Regions from separate parts of the Micrococcus sp. KRD012 genome, predicted to be linked through region 1. Evidence: riboswitches for the same ligand, from Rfam matches in the RefSeq annotation. Region 1 holds a riboswitch; the other holds the start of a gene.
The links. Region 1 has a riboswitch for S-adenosylmethionine ahead of J1M37_RS00140 (flavin reductase family protein). Riboswitches for the same ligand answer to the same signal wherever they lie in the genome.
Positions count from the first base shown of each region.

Region 2: linked by a shared signal. The riboswitch ahead of J1M37_RS05245 (bifunctional o-acetylhomoserine/o-acetylserine sulfhydrylase) and the one ahead of J1M37_RS00140 (flavin reductase family protein) in region 1 are both predicted to bind S-adenosylmethionine.

Region 1 covers NZ_JABFBB010000001.1:26,277-36,045, reverse strand. The annotation lists gene J1M37_RS00165 (universal stress protein) at 1-227, shown strand, start outside; gene J1M37_RS00160 (mechanosensitive ion channel family protein) at 244-1,821, opposite strand; gene hisD (histidinol dehydrogenase) at 1,956-3,272, shown strand; gene J1M37_RS00150 (RNA-binding S4 domain-containing protein) at 3,283-3,651, shown strand; gene J1M37_RS11360 (hypothetical protein) at 3,699-4,313, opposite strand; SAM riboswitch class IV at 4,507-4,626, shown strand; gene J1M37_RS00140 (flavin reductase family protein) at 4,700-5,224, shown strand; gene J1M37_RS00135 (cold-shock protein) at 5,463-5,666, shown strand; gene J1M37_RS00130 (MFS transporter) at 5,877-7,097, opposite strand; gene J1M37_RS00125 (FMN-binding glutamate synthase family protein) at 7,214-9,208, opposite strand; gene J1M37_RS00120 (acyl-CoA thioesterase) at 9,240-9,769, opposite strand, start outside.
Region 2 covers NZ_JABFBB010000008.1:5,589-15,357, forward strand. The annotation lists partial or broken gene J1M37_RS05235 (CPBP family intramembrane glutamic endopeptidase) at 1-640, shown strand, start outside; gene J1M37_RS05240 (VOC family protein) at 659-1,312, opposite strand; SAM riboswitch class IV at 1,476-1,591, shown strand; gene J1M37_RS05245 (bifunctional o-acetylhomoserine/o-acetylserine sulfhydrylase) at 1,722-3,089, shown strand; gene metX (homoserine O-acetyltransferase MetX) at 3,086-4,216, shown strand; gene J1M37_RS05255 (SGNH/GDSL hydrolase family protein) at 4,292-5,185, opposite strand; gene J1M37_RS05260 (alpha/beta hydrolase) at 5,266-5,958, shown strand; gene J1M37_RS05265 (RNA-binding S4 domain-containing protein) at 6,011-6,253, opposite strand; gene J1M37_RS05270 (glycine--tRNA ligase) at 6,395-7,777, shown strand; gene J1M37_RS05275 (GNAT family N-acetyltransferase) at 7,774-8,910, shown strand; gene J1M37_RS05280 (cation transporter) at 8,907-9,542, shown strand; gene J1M37_RS11465 (hypothetical protein) at 9,550-9,769, opposite strand, start outside.

The DNA.
Region 1 (9,769 bases):
TCGGCCGGTTCGTCATGGGATCGGTCTCGGACGAGCTGCTGCAGGAGATCGATCAGCCGGTGCTGTGCGTGAAGGAGTACCGGCAGTACGGGGACCACACGCCCGAGGCCGTGAGCCACGTCGCCGAGACGGACCCGGCCGCCCACGGCCTGCCCGCGTCCGAGCCGATGGCCGAGCGGCGTCGGCTCACGCCCGTCGATTCCGGGGACCCGACGCTCGAGCGCTGAGCGCTCCCGCCGGGCCTCAGTCCTCGTCGTCCTGACGGCGGCGCGTGACGGCGTCGTCGAGGGGGCCGTCCGCGTGGGAGCCGGCGCCGCTGCGCCGCCCGGCCTCGTCCGCCGCCGCGGCCTCCGCCGCCTGCTTGGCCTGCTGGGCGCGCCGCTCGGCGAACGCCTCCTCGCCCGGGCCGGCGAGTTCGCGGTTGCGCTGCACCGCCGTCATCGAGCCGGTGTACAGGCCGGAGTGGTCGCCCACGCGGGTCAGCGGTGTGGTGAGGGTGTGCGGGCGCGGATCGGCGCCGTCGACGCGCGGCAGCGGCGCGGTGCGCGGGCGCGGCTCGCGGGCCGCCACCCCGGAGCCGTCCGGGCCCGGCTCACCCGTCCGGTCGCCACCGCGGGCCCCCGCGTCGGAGCCTTCGGAGGCGGGTGACGCGTCGCCGTGGGCGGGGTGCCGGACCACCATGCGCTGCACCACGATGCCCTCGGGGTGCTCGTGGCGCAGGAAGGCCACGAGGTCCTCGCGCACGAGGCAGCGCAGGTCCCAGAGGTCGCCGGAGTTGCGGGCGGAGACCACGGCGCGGATGCGCACGACGCCGCCGGTCGCGTCGGTCACCTGCAGCGCGTGCTCGCGCCCGTCCCACAGGTCCGTGGACTCGAGCAGCTGCGCAAGCCGTGCGCGCAGCGCGTCCATCGGCACCCGCCAGTCCACGTCCAGCTCCACGACGCCGGAGACCTCGGTGCCCACGCGCGTCCAGTTCTCGAACGGCTGCGTGGTGAAGTGCGAGGACGGGTAGACCACACGTCGCCCGTCCCAGAGCTTGACCACCACGTTGGACAGGGTGATCTCCTCGACGGTGCCGAACACGCCCTCCATGTCCACCACGTCGCCCACCCGGATCGCGTCCGTGAAGGCGAGCTGGAAGCCGGCGAACACGTTGGTCAACGTGGACTGCACGGCCAGGCCGGCGATCACCGAGATCACACCGGCGGAGGCGAGCAGACCGGCCCCGAGCGAGCGCACCTCGGGCACCCCCAGCAGGACCACGGCGACGGCCACCACCACGATCACCGCGTTGAGGATGCGCCGGATCAGGATGGTCTGCGTCCGGATGCGTCGCTCGCGGCGGTGCTCGACGCTGGTCTCCTGGTAGCGGCCGAGGATCCCCTTCTCGATCACGCCGACCAGGCGCCACGCAGCCCACGCGCCCGCCGCGGCCACGGCGATGAGCAAGAGGAACGACGCCGGCCGGTACCAGGTCTGCTCCTCGGCCATGACCCCGAGCCAGATCCGGGAGGCCAGCAGGCCGGCGGCGACGGCGGCCGGCAGGCTCAGCCGGGCGGCGCCGTGCTGGAACGCGGGGCGGCGCACGAGCACGACGCGCGCCACCTGCAGGGCCAGGTACACGACCGCCGCGCCGATCGCGAACGCCATCAGCACGGTCAGCAGCGTCCCCCATTCCACGCCGAAGGCCCGGGTGGTGGCGGCCGCCCCGTCCTGGATGTCCCCCTCCACCCCGGACGGCACGGTCTCGCCCGCCAGGAGGCGGTCCAGGGCGGTCAGCAGGGGCGGGGTCGCGAGGGCGGGCAGGACGGGGAGGACCATGACGACAGTCTGACACCCGCCCCCGGACGCACCCCGGAGAAGAGCACAATGGAGCCTGACCGTCCGCGCGGTCCGGGCCCGGCCGTCGTCGCGCCCCGTCCCGCCGGCCCGCCGCCGCCCCTCTGGAGGAATCCATGCTCTCCGTCACCGACCTGCGCCCGCTCGACACCGCCACCGCGGACCTGTCCCGCATCATCCCGCGGGCGAACGTGGACGTGTCCTCCGTGGTGCCGGTGGTCGCCCCGATCATCGAGCAGGTCCGCCACGGTGGCGAGCAGACCCTGCTGGAGCTGGCCGAGCGGTTCGACGGCGTCCGTCCGCCCGCCCTGCGCGTGCCCGCGGAGGCGCTCGAGGCCGCCCTGGCCGGGCTCGACCCGCGGGTGCGCGCGGCGCTGGAGGAGTCGATCCGCCGGGCCCGGCTCGTGCACGCCGCCCAGCACCCCCAGGACTCGACGGTCGAGCTCGGCGAGGGCGCCGTCGTCGAGAACCACTGGCTCCCCGTGGGCCGCGTGGGCCTGTACGTGCCCGGCGGCCGCGCCGTGTACCCCTCCTCGGTGGTGATGAACGTGGTGCCCGCGCAGGCGGCCGGCGTGGGGAGCCTCGCGGTGACCTCGCCCCCGCAGCGGGACCACGGCGGCCTGCCCCACCCCACCGTGCTCGCCGCGTGCGCGCTGCTGGGCGTGGACGAGGTCTACGCGGCCGGCGGCGCCCAGGCCGTGGCCATGCTGGCGCACGGCGTCCAGGACGACGACGGCGGGTGGCTCTGCGCGCCCGTCGACCTGGTGACGGGGCCCGGCAACGTGTACGTGGCCGCCGCGAAGCGCGCCCTGCAGGGCGTGATCGGCGTGGACGCCGAGGCCGGGCCGAGCGAGATCGCCGTGATCGCGGACGGCACCGCCCGCGCCGACTGGGTGGCCGCGGACCTGATCAGCCAGTCCGAGCACGACCCGCTGGCCGCCTCCGTGCTCATCACGGACTCCGAGGACCTGCTCCGGGACGTGCTGGCGGCGATCGAGGCGCAGGTGCCCGGGGCGTTCCACGAGGATCAGATCCGCGAGGCCCTCACCGGCCCCCAGTCCGGCGTGCTGCTGGTGCGGGACATGGACCAGGCCGTGGAGGTCTCCGACCGCTACGCCACCGAGCACCTCGAGATCCAGACGCGCGACCCCGAGGCCCTCGTGGGGCGCATCCGCAACGCCGGCGCCGTGTTCGTGGGCCCGTACGCCCCCGTGCCGCTGGGCGACTACTCGGCCGGGTCCAACCACGTGCTCCCCACCTCGGGGACGGCCCGGCACTCCTCCGGTCTGAACACCGTGACGTTCCTGCGCCTGCAGCAGCGCATCCGCTACACGGAGACCGGGCTCGAGGAGGTCGCGGACGAGATCGGCGTGCTGGCCGAGGACGAGCGCCTGCCCGCGCACGGCGCCGCGATCCGCGCCCGCTTCGCGTGAGGGGGCGGGCGTGAGCGGCGTCCGCATCGACGCGTGGCTGTGGGCCGTGCGGCTGTACAAGACCCGGTCGGCGGCCACGGCGGCCGTGCGCGCAGGCCACGTGCGCATCGACGGCGAGCCCGTGAAGGCGGCGACGCCCGTCGTCGTCGGGAACCGGGTGCGGGTGCGCCAGGACGGAGGCGAGCGGATCCTCGAGGTCACGGGGCTGATCGCCAAGCGGGTGGGCGCCCCCGTGGCCCGGCAGCAGTACGTGGACCACTCCCCGCCGCCCGTGCCGCGTGAGCTGCTCGCGGTGCCGTACCGCGAGCGCGGCGCGGGCCGGCCCACCAAGCGGGACCGCCGGCAGCTGGACGCGCTGCGCGGCCGCGACCGACGCTGAGCGTCTCAGTCCTCCCCGCGCCGTCATCCGCCGTCGTGATGGCGGCCTCATGCGGAGGGTGCGGTCAGCACCATCCGGAACGGCTTGTCATTGTCCACCGTGACGGTGAACGTCATCGGCCCCGCCTCATCCACGGGGGGAGTCGCCGCCGACCAGCCGCCGCACAGCGCCTCCGATCCGGCCATCCAGGTCTTCGTTCCCCCGCCACCCCGTGAGGTCAGGATCTCCGTCTCACCGGTGGCATCCGAAGGACACAACACGATGACCCGAAGGACCGCACCCTGTTGAGCGTCCACGGTGATCTGCTGTGTGCCCGTCCCGACCGCCTCCTCCAGGACGGACTCCTTCTCCGGGTCGAGATGGTCCGCATCCGGATGCCGGCGCGTGTACTCGACCAACGTCATCCCGTCCTCCTCGAACAGCGCGGCGGGGAGTGCTTCTTCACCGGCGGGCGACGACGCGGACGAACCGGTGGCGGAGGCCGACCCGGTTGCCGAGGGGGCCGCTGACGTCGGGGTGACGGAGGACGCCGCAGCGGTGGAAGCATTCGCGGTGGAGGAGACGCTGCCCTGGGAAGCGGAGCATCCCGAAATGGCGGTACCGAGGAGAGCCGCGACGACCACGGCGGTCGACAATGCCGCGAGCTTCTTCTCGATGTCCATCCGCATGATCCGGTCCCTCTCGGAGAACCGACTGCGGGGCCGGAGGCCGCGGTCTCGAGCTCCCCCCTCTCGAGTGGCTTGATCCTGGCCGGCGATGCGCGGTGTGTCAAGCATCACATCGGGCAGCTCGGATGACGCCGCGCGACCGCCGCGCTTTGACCACCCCACGGACCCCTCCGTAGGCTGGCCCCAGAATCACGAGTTCCCGTCATTCACGGCCCTGGCCGGCGGGACGGCAACCCTCTCACGCAGTAGTGGGGTGCTCCAGGTGATGATTCGGCCCCTCGGACACCCCGGCGGGCAAGTACCGCGCCTCCGCGGATCCGGGCGATCCGCGTTCCCGCCGTCTGCGGAGCCGCGTCAGTCATCGGAAGAGGACGCGCGCCATGACCCTGACCCACGAACCCCACACCGCCGCGTGGGACACCGACCTGTCCCTCGGCAACCTCCGTTCCGGCCTCTCGGCCTTCCCCACCGGGGTCGTCGCGCTGGCAGGCCTCGCCGACGGCGTCCCCGAGGTGATGGTCTCCTCCTCCTTCGGCGTGGGCATCTCCTGGGAGCCGGCCCTCGTGTCCTTCTCCGCGCAGAACAGCTCCCGCACCTGGCCGCGCCTGCGCCGGGCCGGGGCGATCGGCGTCTCCCTGCTCGCGGCGGACCAGACGCCGCTGTGCCGCCAGCTGGCCTCCCGCGAGGGCGACCGCTTCGCCGGTCTCGACGTGCACCGCAGCCCGCACGACGCCCTGCTGATCGGGGGCTCCTCGCTCTGGCTCGAGACGCGGGTGCACGCCGAGGTCCCGGCGGGCGACCACACGGTGGTGCTGCTGGAGGTGACGGCCTTGGCGGATCACACGGACGCCGCTCCCCCGGCCGCCCTGCACCGCAATCTCTTCCACGGCCTGCGCGCGCTCTGAGCGAACTCCAGGTGAACAATCGGGCCCCTGGTTCCCGGTCGGCGAGATCCGTGCAATGATGGAGCCTGAAGTTGATCAAGCTGTATCCCGCCATCTTCACTGCTCGTCAGCCCGGCATCGCCGGCGTCGATGAGTGTTGGGCAAGCGGTTCAGTCTCGCCGCTTCACCCGCGTCCCACATCCGGGCCGCGGTCCAACACCGCCACCGCACCGCGGGGGCACATCGAAAGGACACCATCATGGCTGTCGGTACTGTCAAGTGGTTCAACGCTGAGAAGGGCTACGGCTTCATCGCCCCCGAGGACAACTCCGCGGACGTGTTCGTGCACTTCTCCGCCATCCAGGGCGGGGGCTTCAAGGAGCTCCAGGAGAACGACCGCGTCGAGTTCGAGACCCAGGACGGCCCCAAGGGCCTCCAGGCCGCCAACGTGACGAAGCTCTGATCTTCGCCTGACGCACGGCTTCCGACGCCCCCGGTCCGCACGGACCGGGGGCGTCGTCGTGTGTCAGGCGTCCACGCCCCGCCGCGCACTGCGCCGCACTCCGCCGTACGCCCGTTCGACCGCGGCGCTGCGACATCACCGCAGGGCTGCACTGCGGTGATGTCGCTGAGGCGCGGTCCTCCGGGGTGGGCCTCGTCCTGGCCCTGCGCGTCAGGCCGCGCCCCGCCGACCCACGTGGCGACGCAGCAGCAGCACCACGCCCAGGGCCAGCAGATACCCGGCCGCGACGACCGCGAAGCCGGCCCGGTAGTCGCCCGTGACGTCGCGCAGCAGGCCCATCAGCAGCGGGCCCAGGGCGAAGCCGGCGTACATGCCCATCGAGTTCGCCCCGGTCGCACGGCCCAGCCGCTCGGCCGGCACCTCGCTCAACAGGCCCGCGTTGATCACCACGTTGGCGCCCAGCACCGTCAGGCCGTGCACCGCGGCGCCCACCCACAGCAGGGCCGGCAGGTCCAGCAGGTCCGCGGCGAGGAACACCGCGACGCCGGCCACCGCACCCAGGCAGATCACGGCCAGCAGGGTGGTGGGCCGGTCTCCGGAGCTCATCCGCCGGCTCCACCCGATCCGGGAGAGCACCCCCACCACCCCGGACACGGCCGCCGCGGCGCCGCCGGCCACGAGCGTCATTCCCAGCGTCTCGACCGCGAAAAGCGGCAGGTAGGTGTTCGTGGCCTGCATGCCCAGGCCGGTGAGGAACGCGATCGCCGCGAAGAACCAGACCGTGGCCGGCAGGGGCGAGGTGTCCCGCCGTCGTCGCCCGCCGACGGGGCCGGTGGCCGGCGGCGGCGCCCCGGGCAGCGGCGGGGCGGCGACCAGGGCGAGCACCCAGAGCGCCCCGATGAGCACCGCGGCCCCCAGCGCGGCGCCCGTCCAGCCGAGGGCGAGGGACGCGGCCGGGAAGAACAGGCCGCCGACCAGCTGGGCCGCCTGCACGCCGGACTGCTTCACCCCGACCCACCCGATGCGCCTCTCCGGCGGCACCACGGTGCGGATGATCCGGTTCGTGGTGGGGTTGGAGATGGCTTGCGTGACGCCCGCCACGGCGGCCGCCGCGTACAGCACGGGCAGGGACGGGGCGACGGCGCCGAGCACGAGCGCCGCGGCGGTGCCGCCGAAGATGATGCTCAGCTGTGCGCGGGCGGACAGGCGGTCGGCGGCCCGGCCGAGGCCGAGCGAGGTGACGGCGGCCGCCGCGAACACGACCGTCATCACGGTGCCGAGCTGGCCCGAGGTGACGTCGAGCCGCTCCATCACGACCGTGGAGGAGGCGGAGACGCCGTAGTTGAACAGGGGCCCGGCGCCCATCGCCGCCAGCAGCACCCACAGCAGGGCCGCGGAGGGGCGGCGAGCGGCGGGGGCGGGCAGGGTCACGGCCCCAGGCTACGACCCCTCACGCGACGAGGCGGGAAATCTATCTCATGGGCGCCCGGGGGCGTCGTGTGAGGTGGATTTCCCGCCTCGAAAGCGGGGGTGACTGCGGGGACAGGTCAGCCGACGCGGCCCTCGCCGCGGTGCTCGCCCTCGACGCGGCCGGTGGTCCCCCGCTGGGTGACCTCCTCGCCGTCCTGGCGCTCGGGCCGCTCGCCGGCCTCCGCCGGCAGGCCCTCGTTCTCGTCGGTGGGCGTCTCGCCGGCGGTGGCGGCGGGTGCCGGATCCTGCGGGGCCCGACGACGGCCGCCGTGCGGGGACAGCGACTCACCCTCACCCAACGAGCTGACGCGCGGCATCGGCGACGTCGTCAGCGGCACGGACTCGGTCTGCCGGGCGTCGACCAGCGTGGAGCCCGTCCCGGAGATGGGGGAGCCCTGCACGGGGGCGCCGCCCGCCTCGCGGCCCGGGATCAGCAGCTCGGAGCGCCACTCGGGGTCGCGCTCGGTGAGGTAGTCCACGCGGGCGTGCTCGCCGAAGTGGTCCGCGTCCGCCTCCTCCCAGTCCATGGCCCAGCCGGCAGGCGGGTCGTTGAGCAGCTCGTCCGTGCGCAGCCAGTGGTAGATGGACGCGTACGAGCGGGTGCTCAGGTGGTCCACGCGTCGGCGCAGCATGCGGGTGTTCAGCTGGGACGGATGCGTCAGACCCATGGACGCCATGATCTGCACGGCCTCGCGCACGGTCAGGCGGTGGTAGTTGAAGACGCGGTTGCCCTTGTCCTCCACGTCGAGGGCGCGCATCAGACGCGGGTCCTGCGTGGCCACCCCCACGGGGCACTCGTTCGTGTGGCACTTCTGCGCCTGGATGCACCCGGTGGCCATCATCATCGCGCGGGCGGACATGGTGAAGTCCGCGCCCTGGATCAGACGCCTGACGATGTCCGAACCGGTGGCGACCTTGCCGGCCGCGCCGAGCTTGATCATGTGGCGCAGGCCGGTGCCCACGAGCGCGTTGTGCACGAGCATGAGGCCCTCGGTCAGCGGGGTGCCCACGCGGTCCGAGTACTCGAGCGGGGCGGCGCCGGTGCCGCCCTCGGAGCCGTCCACGATGATGAAGTCGGGGGCGATCCGCTCCTCCCAGATGGCCTTGGTCATGGCCAGCACGTCCACGCGGGAGCCCACGCAGAACTTGATGCCGATCGGCTTGCCGTCCGAGAGCTCACGGAGCTGCTCGATGAACTTGACCATCTCGCGCGGGGTGCGGAACGCGGAGTGGGACGCCGGGGACAGGCAGTCCTTGTCCATCGGGATCTCGCGGGCCTCGGCGATCTCGGGGGAGATCTTCTCCTTGGGCAGCATGCCGCCCAGGCCGGGCTTCGCGCCCTGGGAGATCTTGATGGTGATGCCCTTGACCTCGGGCAGCACCGCCTTCTCGGCGAACTTCTCCGGGCTGAAGGTGCCGTCCTCGTTGCGGCAGCCGAAGTAGCCGGAGCCGATCTCCCAGAACAGGTCCGCGCCGTTGCCGCGGTGGTACTTGGTGAGGCCGCCCTCGCCGGTCTCGTGGATGAACCCCCCCAGGCCGGCGCCCTTGTTCATGGCGACCACGGCGTTGGCGGAGAGGGAGCCGAAGGACATGGACGAGATGTTCATCAGCGAGATGTCCACGGGCTGGCGGCAGTCCGGGCCGCCGATCCGCACCGTGGGGGGCTCCTCCGGCGGGTTGACCGGGGCGGTGGAGTGCAACAGGAACTCGTAGCCGATCTCCGAGGTGTCCCGCTCGGTGCCGAACGCCTTGTGGCTGTCCAGTCCCTTCGCACGGGCGTAGACGATCGAGCGGGTGTCCCGGTCGAACGGCTTGCCGTCGAAGTTGCGCTCGATGAAGTACTGCTGGATCTCGGGGCGGATCGACTCCAGCAGGTACCGCATGTGGCCGAGCACGGGGTAGTTGCGGAGGATCGCGTGCCGCTTCTGGGTCATGTCCCACACGGCGAGCACGAGCAGCGCCACCAGGAGCACCGCCAGCACCCACCACGCGCCGCCGCCGATGGCGGCCACCAGCACGACGACGAGCGCGGCCAGCGAGAGGGTCGCGACGATCAGGAGTCTGTTGTTCACCCGACCATCGTGCCCTATATCACTCGAACGTTCATCCTCGCCGCACTGTGTCGAGGTCCCACGTGTGGGGCAGGGGCGTCCGGGCCGACGGCAGGGCCACGCTGCGCCGCCACTCGTGCAGCCACTCCGGCAGCGTCGGCTCCCCCGCGAGGTCGTGGCCGGCCGCCGCCGCGATCGCCCGGACCTCGTCGTTCTCCACGGGGCGGCCGTCCTTCTTGCGCAGGCGCGTGCAGATGAACGCGCGCACCGCGACGTCGCCGTCGACCACCACGCGCTGCTCGAACCACACCGCGCGCTCATCCAGGCCGATCATCCGCGTCTCCACGTCGAACCGCTGCCCCAGGGTCACCGAGCGGCGGAACGCAATCTGCTCGGCCTGCACCACGGGCGTCCAGCCGCGACGGCGGATCTCGTCCCACAGGCCGGTGCGGACCATCGCGTCGAAGCGGCCGAGGTCGAACAGCCCGAAGTACTGGCCGTTGTTGACGTGCAGGGCCAGGTCCACGTCCGTGGGCAGGGCGCGCATCGGCAGCGTCGTCGGCTCCCAGAGTCCGGCGCGCG
Region 2 (9,769 bases), on a different contig from region 1:
CGGCATCGGGTTCGCGCTCGTGCCGGTGGCCCTCGTGCTGCACCTGATGCACCTGCGCGGCCGGAACCCGTTCCGGGTGCTCGGCCTCGACCTGCGCCGCCCCGGCCGCGACCTGGCCTGGGGCCTGGGCCTGTTCGCGGCCATCGGGCTGGGCACGCTCGGCGTCTACGCCGCCGGCCGGGCCCTGGGGATCACGACGGCGATCGTCGGCTCGGCGCTCGGGGAGAGCTGGTACCAGGTGCCGGTCCTGCTGCTCTCCGCGCTGCGGCACGGACTGCTGGAGGAGGTCATCGTGGGCGCCTGGCTCGTCGACCGGCTCGGGTATCTGCAGCGGCTGCGCGCCGCGGGCCTGGCGCGCGATCCGGCGCCGGCCGTGCCGTCGTCGTGGGTGAGCGCCGAGGGGCTGTACCTGCCGCCCCGCGCGGCCGTCGTGATGCTCGCCCTCGCGCTGCTGCGCGGGGCGTACCACCTGTACCAGGGGATCGGGCCGGGCGTGGGCAACGCCCTGATGGGCGCGGTGTTCGCGCTCGTGTTCCTGCGGGTGCGCCGGGTGATGCCGCTGGTCATCGCGCACGCGCTGCTGGACGCCGTCGGGTTCGTCGGCTACCCGCTGCTGGCGCGGGCGGGGCTGCTCGGCTGAGCGGCCCCGCGTCCGCGCTCAGAGCGTGATCTCACCCTTCGGGGTGCGGAAGGTGACCGAGACGATGCCCGGGGTGCCGGAGGGCGCGACGTACTCGATGTTCACGTCCTGGACCTGGCCGTCCTCGTCCTCGCCGCCCAGCCACTCGGCGAGGCGCTCGGGGGAGCCGGCGATGTTCAGGTGCTCGATGGTGGCCTGCGGCTCGGCCGCCTGCGAGGGGTGCATGTCCTCCTGACCGTCGGCCCAGCGCAGGATGTACGGCAGCTGCGGGTCCGCGAGGGTGCCCTTGATGCCGATCTGCCGCCAGGACAGCTCGCGGCCGTCCGGGAAGCGACGGTTGCCGGGGACGGCCTCGCGGCCGAGGCGGCGCTCGAACCGGCCGATGTCCGGGGTGGCCACGGCCCAGCTCATCCAGCCGCCGCCCTGCTCGGTGCGGGCGCGCACGAGCTGGCCGAACGGTGCGCTGAGGGAGGCCGGGTGGTCCAGGGCCTCGACGACCTCCAGATACTGCCCCTCCGTCATGGGGAAGAGCGCGTTCTGGGTGCCGAAACGTGGGTGGACACCGCCCTTGATCCGCTCGATGCCCAGCGTCTCGGCGATGCGGGCGACCGTGGCGTCCAGGCCCTCGGGGCCGGCGGCGTAGGACACGTGGTCCATGCGACAGGTGTGCACTGCGCTGTTCCTCTCCGTTCCCGGGCTGCCCCGGGGATTGACCTGGTGCGAGTCGGGGGGCGTCGAGCCCTTGACGGGTCGAGCGCCCCCGTGCGGAGAGCGTATCCGCGTGTGACACGCGTGACGAAATCGTGGCGGGGCGGCGGGCTACACTCGGAGGCACGGTCACGAGAGTCAGCAACAGGCCCCGGCATGCTGACCGGCAACCCTCCTTCCGCGGTGGGGTGCCCCGGGTGACGACCAGGCCGGCCCCACAACGGACGCCGGCAAGCGCGGGCCGATCCCACGGCCCCTCTCGACGGCGCCGGGTCATCTCCGGCACCTCGACGACGTCGGTCCCCGGAGCGGCACGTCGGCCGGCGGGCGGGGCGGCCGGGTCCGGCCCCTGAACCCCTCAGGAGGGTCTGCCATGACCGACCAGCCCACCCCGACCCCCGACGCCTGGGGCTTCTCCACCGCGCAGGTCCACGCGGGCGTCGCCGTCGGCCAGCACGCCTTCGGTGCGACCGCCCTGCCGATCTTCCAGACCACCTCGTACGACTTCCCGTCCGCCCAGGTGGCCGCGGACCGGTTCGCGCTCAAGGACCTCGACCCGCTCTACACCCGCATCGGCAACCCGACGCAGGGCCCGGTGGAGGAGAAGATCGCCGCGCTCGAGGGCGGTGTGGGCGCGCTGCTGCTGGCCTCCGGTCAGGCGGCGACGACGCTCGCGATCCTCAACCTCGCCGGCGCCGGCGACCACGTGGTCGCCTCGGCCAGCCTCTACGGCGGCACGCAGAACCTGTTCAAGCACACCCTCGCCAAGGTCGGCGTCGAGACGACGTTCGTGACCGACCCGGACGACCTCGAGTCCTGGCGCGCCGCCGTCCGGCCGAACACCAAGGCGTTCTTCGGCGAGACCCTCGGCAACCCGCGCGGGGACGTCCTGGACGTGCGCGCCGTCGCCGACGCAGCCCACGAGGCCGGCGTGCCGCTGATCGTGGACAACACGCTGGCCACCCCGTACCTGCTGCGGCCCATCGAGCACGGCGCCGACGTCGTCACCCACTCCGCCACGAAGTACCTCGGCGGGCACGCCGCGGCCATCGCGGGCGTGATCGTCGACGCCGGCACGTTCGACTACGCGCAGCACGCCGAGCGGTACCCCGGCTTCAACGAGCCGGACGAGTCGTACCACGGCCTCGTCTACGCGCGGGACCTCGGGGTGGGCTCGCCGCTCGGCGCCAACCTGGCCTTCATCCTCAAGGCGCGCGTGCAACTGCTGCGCGACTACGGCTCGGCCATCTCCCCGTTCAACGCGTTCCTGGTGAACCTCGGCCTGGAGACCCTGTCCCTGCGCATGGAGCGGCAGGTGGCCAACGCGGCCGCCGTCGCGCGCTGGCTCGAGGGCCGCGACGACGTCGAGCACGTGGTCTACGCCGGCCTGGAGTCCAGCCCGTGGCACGAGCGCGCCCAGCGCTACCTGCCGAAGGGCGCGGGCGCGTTCGTCTCCTTCGAGATCGCGGGCGGCCGCGAGGCCGGGGCCGCGTTCGTGGACGGGCTCACCCTGCACCACCACGTGGCCAACATCGGCGACGTCCGCTCGCTCGTGGTGCACCCGGCCTCGACCACCCACTCCCAGCTCACCGACGACGAGCAGCGCGCCGCCGGCGTCACCCCCGGCCTGGTGCGGCTCTCGCTCGGCGTGGAGGACATCGAGGACATCCTCGCCGACCTCGAGCGCGGCTTCGCGGCCGCCGCTCGCCGCGGCGACGACGACGCGGGGGAGCGGGCATGACCGCCGTTGCCACGCGTCCGTCGCGCACCGCGCTGCCCCGCGGCGGCCGCCACCGTCTGCGGGTCGGCGAGCTGCGCACCGAGACCGGCGGGCTGCTGCCCGACGTCGAGCTGACCTACGAGACCTGGGGCACCCTCGCCGCCGACGGCTCCAACGCCGTGCTCGTGCTGCACGCCCTCACCGGCGACGCGCACGTGGCCGCGCACGAGGAGGACCCGACGCCGGGCTGGTGGGACGCCCTCGTCGGCCCGGGCCGCGCCGTGGACACGGACCGGTGGTTCGTGGTCGCCCCCGCCATGATCGGCGGCTGCCACGGCTCCACCGGGCCCTCGACGCCGGCCCCCGACGGGCGGCCCTGGGGCTCCCGGTTCCCGTTCCTCACGCTGCGGGACGCGGTCGAGGCCGAGCGGCGCCTGGCCGACCACCTCGGGATCGGCGCCTGGCGTGCCGTGATCGGCGGATCGATGGGCGGGGCCCGCGCCCTCGAGTGGGCCGCGACCCACCCCGCGCGCGTCGCCGGGGTGGGCGTGCTGGCCGCCACCGCGGCCTCCTCCGCCGACCAGATCGCGTGGGGGCAGGCGCAGACCGCGGCCATCCGCCTCGACCCGGACTTCCAGGGCGGCGACTACTACCCCGGCCCCGGCCCCGTGGCCGGCCTGGGCATCGCCCGGCGCATCGCCCACACCACCTACCGCACGGCCGGCGAGCTCGGCCAGCGGTTCGGCCGGGAACCGCAGGGCGTCGAGGACCCGTTCGGCGCCGTCGTCGGGGTGCCCGGCGGGCGCGGGCGCTATGCCGTGGAGTCCTACCTGGACCACCAGGCGGCCAAGCTCGCCGACCGGTTCGACGCGAACTCCTACCTCGTGGTCACCGAGGCCCTCATGGGCCACGACGTCGGGCGCGGGCGCGGCGGCGTGGCGGCGGCGCTCGCGGACTACCGGGGCCGGGCGTTCGTGGCCGCCGTCGACTCGGACCGGCTCTACCTGCCGGCCGAGTCCGAGGCGCTCGCGGCGGCGCTGCCCGCGCGGCCGCCGGTGCACACGATCGCCTCGCCCATCGGCCACGACGGGTTCCTCACCGAATACGGCCAGGTGGCCGACACGCTGAAGCGCACCCTCGCCCTCTGAACTTTCGTTCGGGAAACGGCGGCGTGTCGCGGCACTGTCGTTCGGGAAACGGCCACCGGTCCCCGCCGGCCGGGCTCAGGGCTCGACGATGTCCAGCGGCTCGGTGTGGTCCGAGCCCTGCGGCATCGGCGCGCCGAAGAGCGGCTCGGGGACGGGGCGCTTGGCCGTGACGCCGTCGCCGGAGGAGACGCCGCGGAGGCGGCGGACCACCCACGGCGCCAGGTGCGTGCGCACCCATGCGGCGTCCGACGCGCGGGCCGCGCGCCACGTGCGCGGCGCCGGCGGGGAGAGGCGCAGGTGCTCGAGGCCGTGCTCCACGCCGAGGGTGTCCAGCACCATCGCGGCGATCGTGTGGTGGCCGAGCGCAGAGAAGTGCAGGCGGTCCTCGGCCCACATCTCCCGCCGGGCGAGGTCCTTGAGCGACCACATGTCCGGCACCAGCGCGTCGTGCCGCAGCGCGATGGTGCGCACGTTCTCGTTGTAGATCGCCACGGTGCCGCGGATGCGGCCGATGACGGGCGTGCCCTTCACGTCGGTCGCGTTGAACAGCAGCACGGTGGCGCCGTCGGAGGCCAGACGCTCGACGACGGCGTCCAACCGGACCGCGATCTCGTCCGGGTCCGCGCCGCGCAGGATGTCGTTGCCGCCCGCGCAGACGCTGATGAGGTCCGGCCGCAGGGCGAGCGCCGGCTCCACCTGGTCCTCGGCGATCTGGTCCAGCAGCTTCCCGCGGACCGCCAGGTTGGCGTAGGCCAGGTCCTCGCCGGGCGGCGTCAGGCGGGAGAGCTCCTCGGCCAGGCGGTCGGCCCAGCCGCGGTGGTAGCCGGGACGGTCCGGGTCCGGGTCGCCGATGCCCTCGGAGAACGAGTCCCCGATGGCGACGTAGCGGCGCCACGGATGGGCGGCGGGGTCGTCGACCGGGGTCGCGTCGGAGGCGTGCGGAGGCTGGGAGGAGGATGGGTTACCCACGGGTAGGATTCTGCCCACGTCGCGCGGGAGGGGTCAACCTCCGGGAGGGGCCGACCGTGCCGCTCGCTAGGCTGGCGGACGTGAACGCGAACCCCACCCCCGCCGTCGAGCCCGTCGTCCGCTGGTCCCGCCCCGAGGGCGAGCGCACCGAGGACCTGCTGATCGTCCTGCACGGCTACGGCGCGAACGAGGACGACCTGTTCGGCCTCGTCCCGCACCTGCCCGAGCACGTCACGGTGGCCGCCGTCCGCGCGCCCCTGCCCCTGCAGCCGGGCTCCCACGCCTGGTTCCCGCTCTCCCAGGACCCCGTCACGGGCGAGCTGGGCTCCACCGCCGAGCCGGTCCGCGAGGCCGTCGAGGCCCTGCACGCCTGGGTGCAGGCGGTGCGCGGGGACTTCCGCACCGTCTCCCTGCTCGGCTTCTCGCAGGGCATGGCGATGGCCACGTCGCTGCTGCGCCTGGACCCGGAGGCCTACGCGTGCACCGTGGCGCTGTCCGGCTTCGTGGTGGACCCGGAGCTCACCGAGCCGCGGCTGCGCGAGCTGTTCACCCGCGACGACGACGTCGCCCGCGTCCGACCGAAGGTCTTCTGGGGCCGCGGCCAGGAGGACCCGATCATCTCCGAGCCCCGGGTCGAGGAGACCCATGCCTGGCTGAACGCCCACGTGGACCTCATGAAGATCGTCTACGCCGGGCTCGGCCACGCGATCAACGAGCAGGAGCTGGGCCACGTGAAGGAGTACCTCGCCCACATGGTGCCGCCCCGCGGCTGACGCACCGGACACGCTCGACGACGGCGCCGCGGCCGCCCGACGGGGCGTCGGCTCAGGCCTGCCCGGCCTGGACGACGAACGCCTCGCCGGCGAACTCGACGACGTCCCCGTCGTGCAGCTGGGCGCCGCGGCGCGTCTCCACCGCGCCGTTGACGGTGACGAGCCCGTCGGTGACGACGTCGCGGGCCATGGCCCCGTCCTCCACGAGGGAGGCGAGCTTGAGCGCCTGGCCGAGGCGGATGGACTCGTCACGGATGGGCAGGGGCTGGGCGTCGGGTGCGTTCGTCTCGGTCATGGTGTCCATCATGGCCGGTAGGCTGGACGGGATCGACCGGCGCGCCGCGCCGGAACGGGCCCGCCGCCTCGAAGGCGGCCGGGCGCCGTCGTCGTCGTGATCCCCTCCCGCCCCGCCGATGAGTACGGAAGTGATGCCCCCATGGCTGCCAAGTCCCCGCTGGACAACGTCATCAACCTCGCCAAGCGCCGAGGCTTCGTGTTCCAGGCCGGTGAGATCTACGGCGGTTCGCGCTCCGCGTGGGACTACGGGCCCCTGGGTGTGGAGCTGAAGGAGAACATCAAGGCGGAATGGTGGAAGACCTTCGTGCGCTCCCGCGAGGACATGGTGGGCCTGGACTCCTCCATCATCCTGCCGCGCGCGGTGTGGGAGGCCTCCGGCCACGTCGAGACCTTCACCGACCCGCTCGTGGAGTGCACCCAGTGCCACAGGCGCCACCGCCAGGACCACCTGCTCGAGGCGTTCGAGGCCAAGAAGGGCCGGCCGGCCGAGGGCATGGCCGAGATCGTGTGCCCGGACTGCGGCACCCAGGGCGCCTGGACCGAGCCGCAGCTGTTCTCGGGCCTGGTCAAGACCTACCTCGGCCCCGTGGACAACGAGGAGGGCCTGCACTACATGCGCCCGGAGACGGCGCAGGGCATCTTCGTGAACTTCCTCAACGTGCTGGGCGCGGCCCGGAAGAAGCCGCCGTTCGGCATCGGCCAGATCGGCAAGGCGTTCCGCAACGAGATCACCCCGGGCAACTTCATCTTCCGCACCCGTGAGTTCGAGCAGATGGAGATCGAGTACTTCGTGCCGCCGGCCGAGGCGGGCCAGCACTTCGACCGCTGGGTCGAGGACTGCTGGGACTGGTTCATCGACCTCGGCATCGACCCCGCGCACCTGCGCAAGTTCGACGTCCCCGCGGACGAGCGGGCGCACTACTCGGACGCCACGATCGACCTCGAGTACGACTTCGGCTTCACCGGCGGCGACGGCTGGGGCGAGCTGATGGGCATCGCGAACCGCACCGACTACGACCTGGGCCGGCACACCGAGCACTCGGGCACCAAGATGCAGTACTTCGACCAGGCCAACAACGAGCACTACACCCCGTACGTGATCGAGCCGTCCTTCGGCCTGACCCGCGCCATGATGGCGTTCCTCGTGGACGCCTATGCCGAGGACGAGGCCCCGAACGCCAAGGGCGGGGTGGACGTGCGCACCGTGCTCAAGCTGGACCCGCGCCTGGCCCCGGTCAAGGCCGCCGTGCTCCCGCTGTCCAAGAAGCCCGAGCTGCAGCCGGCCACCCAGTCCCTCGCCGCGGAGCTGCGCGGCCTGTGGAACATCGAGACGGACGACTCCGGCGCGATCGGCCGTCGCTACCGCCGCCAGGACGAGATCGGCACCCCGTTCTGCATCACCGTGGACTTCGACACCCTCGAGGACCAGGCCGTGACCATCCGCGAGCGGGACACCATGGCCCAGGAGCGCGTGGCGCTGTCCCAGGTGAAGTCCTACCTGCTGGAGCGCCTGGTCAAGTGAGCGGGGACGTGACGGGAGCGGCCGGGGCCGCGGGGCATGACGACGGCGGCGCGCTGTTCGACTCCGCCGCGGTCGCCGACGGGGAGATCGTGCTGCGTCCCTGGCGGCCCGGGGACGACCTGGCCCTGCTCGAGGTGTGGGGCGACCCGGCCAACGCGCAGCAGCACCAGGACCGGGCGATGCTCGCCGAGGACGCGGAACGGCCCTGGCGCCGCGCGCTCGTGGCCGAGGACGCCGGCGTGCCGGTGGCGGCCGGCGTCGTCTACGCCTCGTCCGTGCACCCGCGGCGGCTGTGGCTGTACGTCGAGACCGCGGCCGCCGAGCGGCGCCGGGGCATCGGCCGGGCGCTCGTGGCGGCCCTGCGCGGGCTCGCCGCGGAGGCGCACGCCGCCGGCGCCATCCCGACGACCGCGCTGAAGGCCCGATTCGCCAAGGACGCCCTGGTGCCCGGCGTGGCCTGCGCCGACCCGCAGACCGAGGCCGACGGTGCGACGGGCCGCCCGCCCGTGGACACGGACGCCGTGCGGTCCCAGACCGCCGCACTGGCCGCCGGCACCGAGGCGTTCCTCGTGGCCCAGGGCTTCACCCCCGTGCAGCGCTCCCGCCGCGTCGCGATCGCCCCGGGGGCCATCGGCCTGCCGGATGTGCGCGGGGAGGAGCACCCGGACGGCGTGGTCCTCGAGGAGGCCTCGACCGGCTCCGTCGAGCTGACGCAGGCGGTCGCCGCGTTCTATGACGCCGTGCACGCGTGGGACCCGTCGACCCTGAGCGTCGGGGCCGCCCAGCAGCTGCTGCTGGGCCCGGCCACCGGGGCCGCGGGCGCCGTCGTGCTCCGCGACGCGCCGAAGGCCGAGGGCGGGCGCATCCGCGCGTTCGCGGTGTCCTACACCCCGGAGCGCCAGGACGCGCCGGCCGACGTGCTCGTGGGCTGGGATCCGGAGCTGGGGGAGGAGGACGCGCTGCAGGCCGTGGCCGACCTGCTCGCCCTGCTCGTGGCCCAGTACCCCGTGCAGATCGAGGTGGACGAGGCGATGGCCCCGCTGGAGCGGATCGTGGACGGGCTCATCGGCGGCAACGCGGCGCGGACGCTGGTGGACACGTACGTGTTCGTGGACGACGCGCCGGGCGCGTGAACCGGGCGGCCGTAGCGGACCGCCGGCGCACCCGCACCCTGCGGGGCACCGTCCTGGCGGTGGCCCTGCTCAACGGCGCCTACCTGGTGGTCGAGATCATCCTGGCGGTGGGGATCGGCTCGGTGGCCCTCGTGGCGGACTCCGTCGACTTCTTCGAGGACTTCGCCGTCAACCTGCTGATCTTCGTGGCGCTGGGGTGGACGGCGGCCCGGCAGGCGGTCATCGGCAAGGTCATGGCCGGGATCATCGTGCTCCCGGCCGTGGCGGCGCTCGTCATGGCGGCCACGAAGGTCGGCGACCCCGAGCCGCCCGCCGCGGGCGTGCTGCTGGGGGCGGCCGTCGGCTCGATCCTCGTGAACCTCGTGTGCGTGGCCCTGCTGGCCCGCGTCCGCACCGACGGCGGCTCCCTCACCCGGGCGGCGTGGCTCGCGGCGCGCAACGACCTCGTGGCCGGTGCCGTGCTGATCGCCCTGTCCGGGATCACGGTGCTGACGGCGTCGGGCTGGGCGGACATCATCGTGGGCGTGCTGCTGGTGCTGCTCAACGGCTCCGCCGCCAAGGAGATCTGGGAGGCCGCGACCGAGGAGCACCTGGCGGCCCAGGCCCTCGCCGGCGAGGTCGACGACGACTGAGCGGTTCCTACGGGGCGGCGGGCAGCCGGGCGGCGAGCACCGCCCCGACGGCGGCCAGGCCCAGGAACACCGTCAGCGCCGGTGCAAGACCGACGGCGCCGGCCAGCGCCCCGACCGCCGGGCTGAGCCCAACCCCGGCCAGCCGCATGCACCAGCTCGTCACCGCCAGCCCGGTCTGCGGCCGGAGCCCGGGCGCCTCGTCGCCGAGCGCATAGGCCACGGGCACC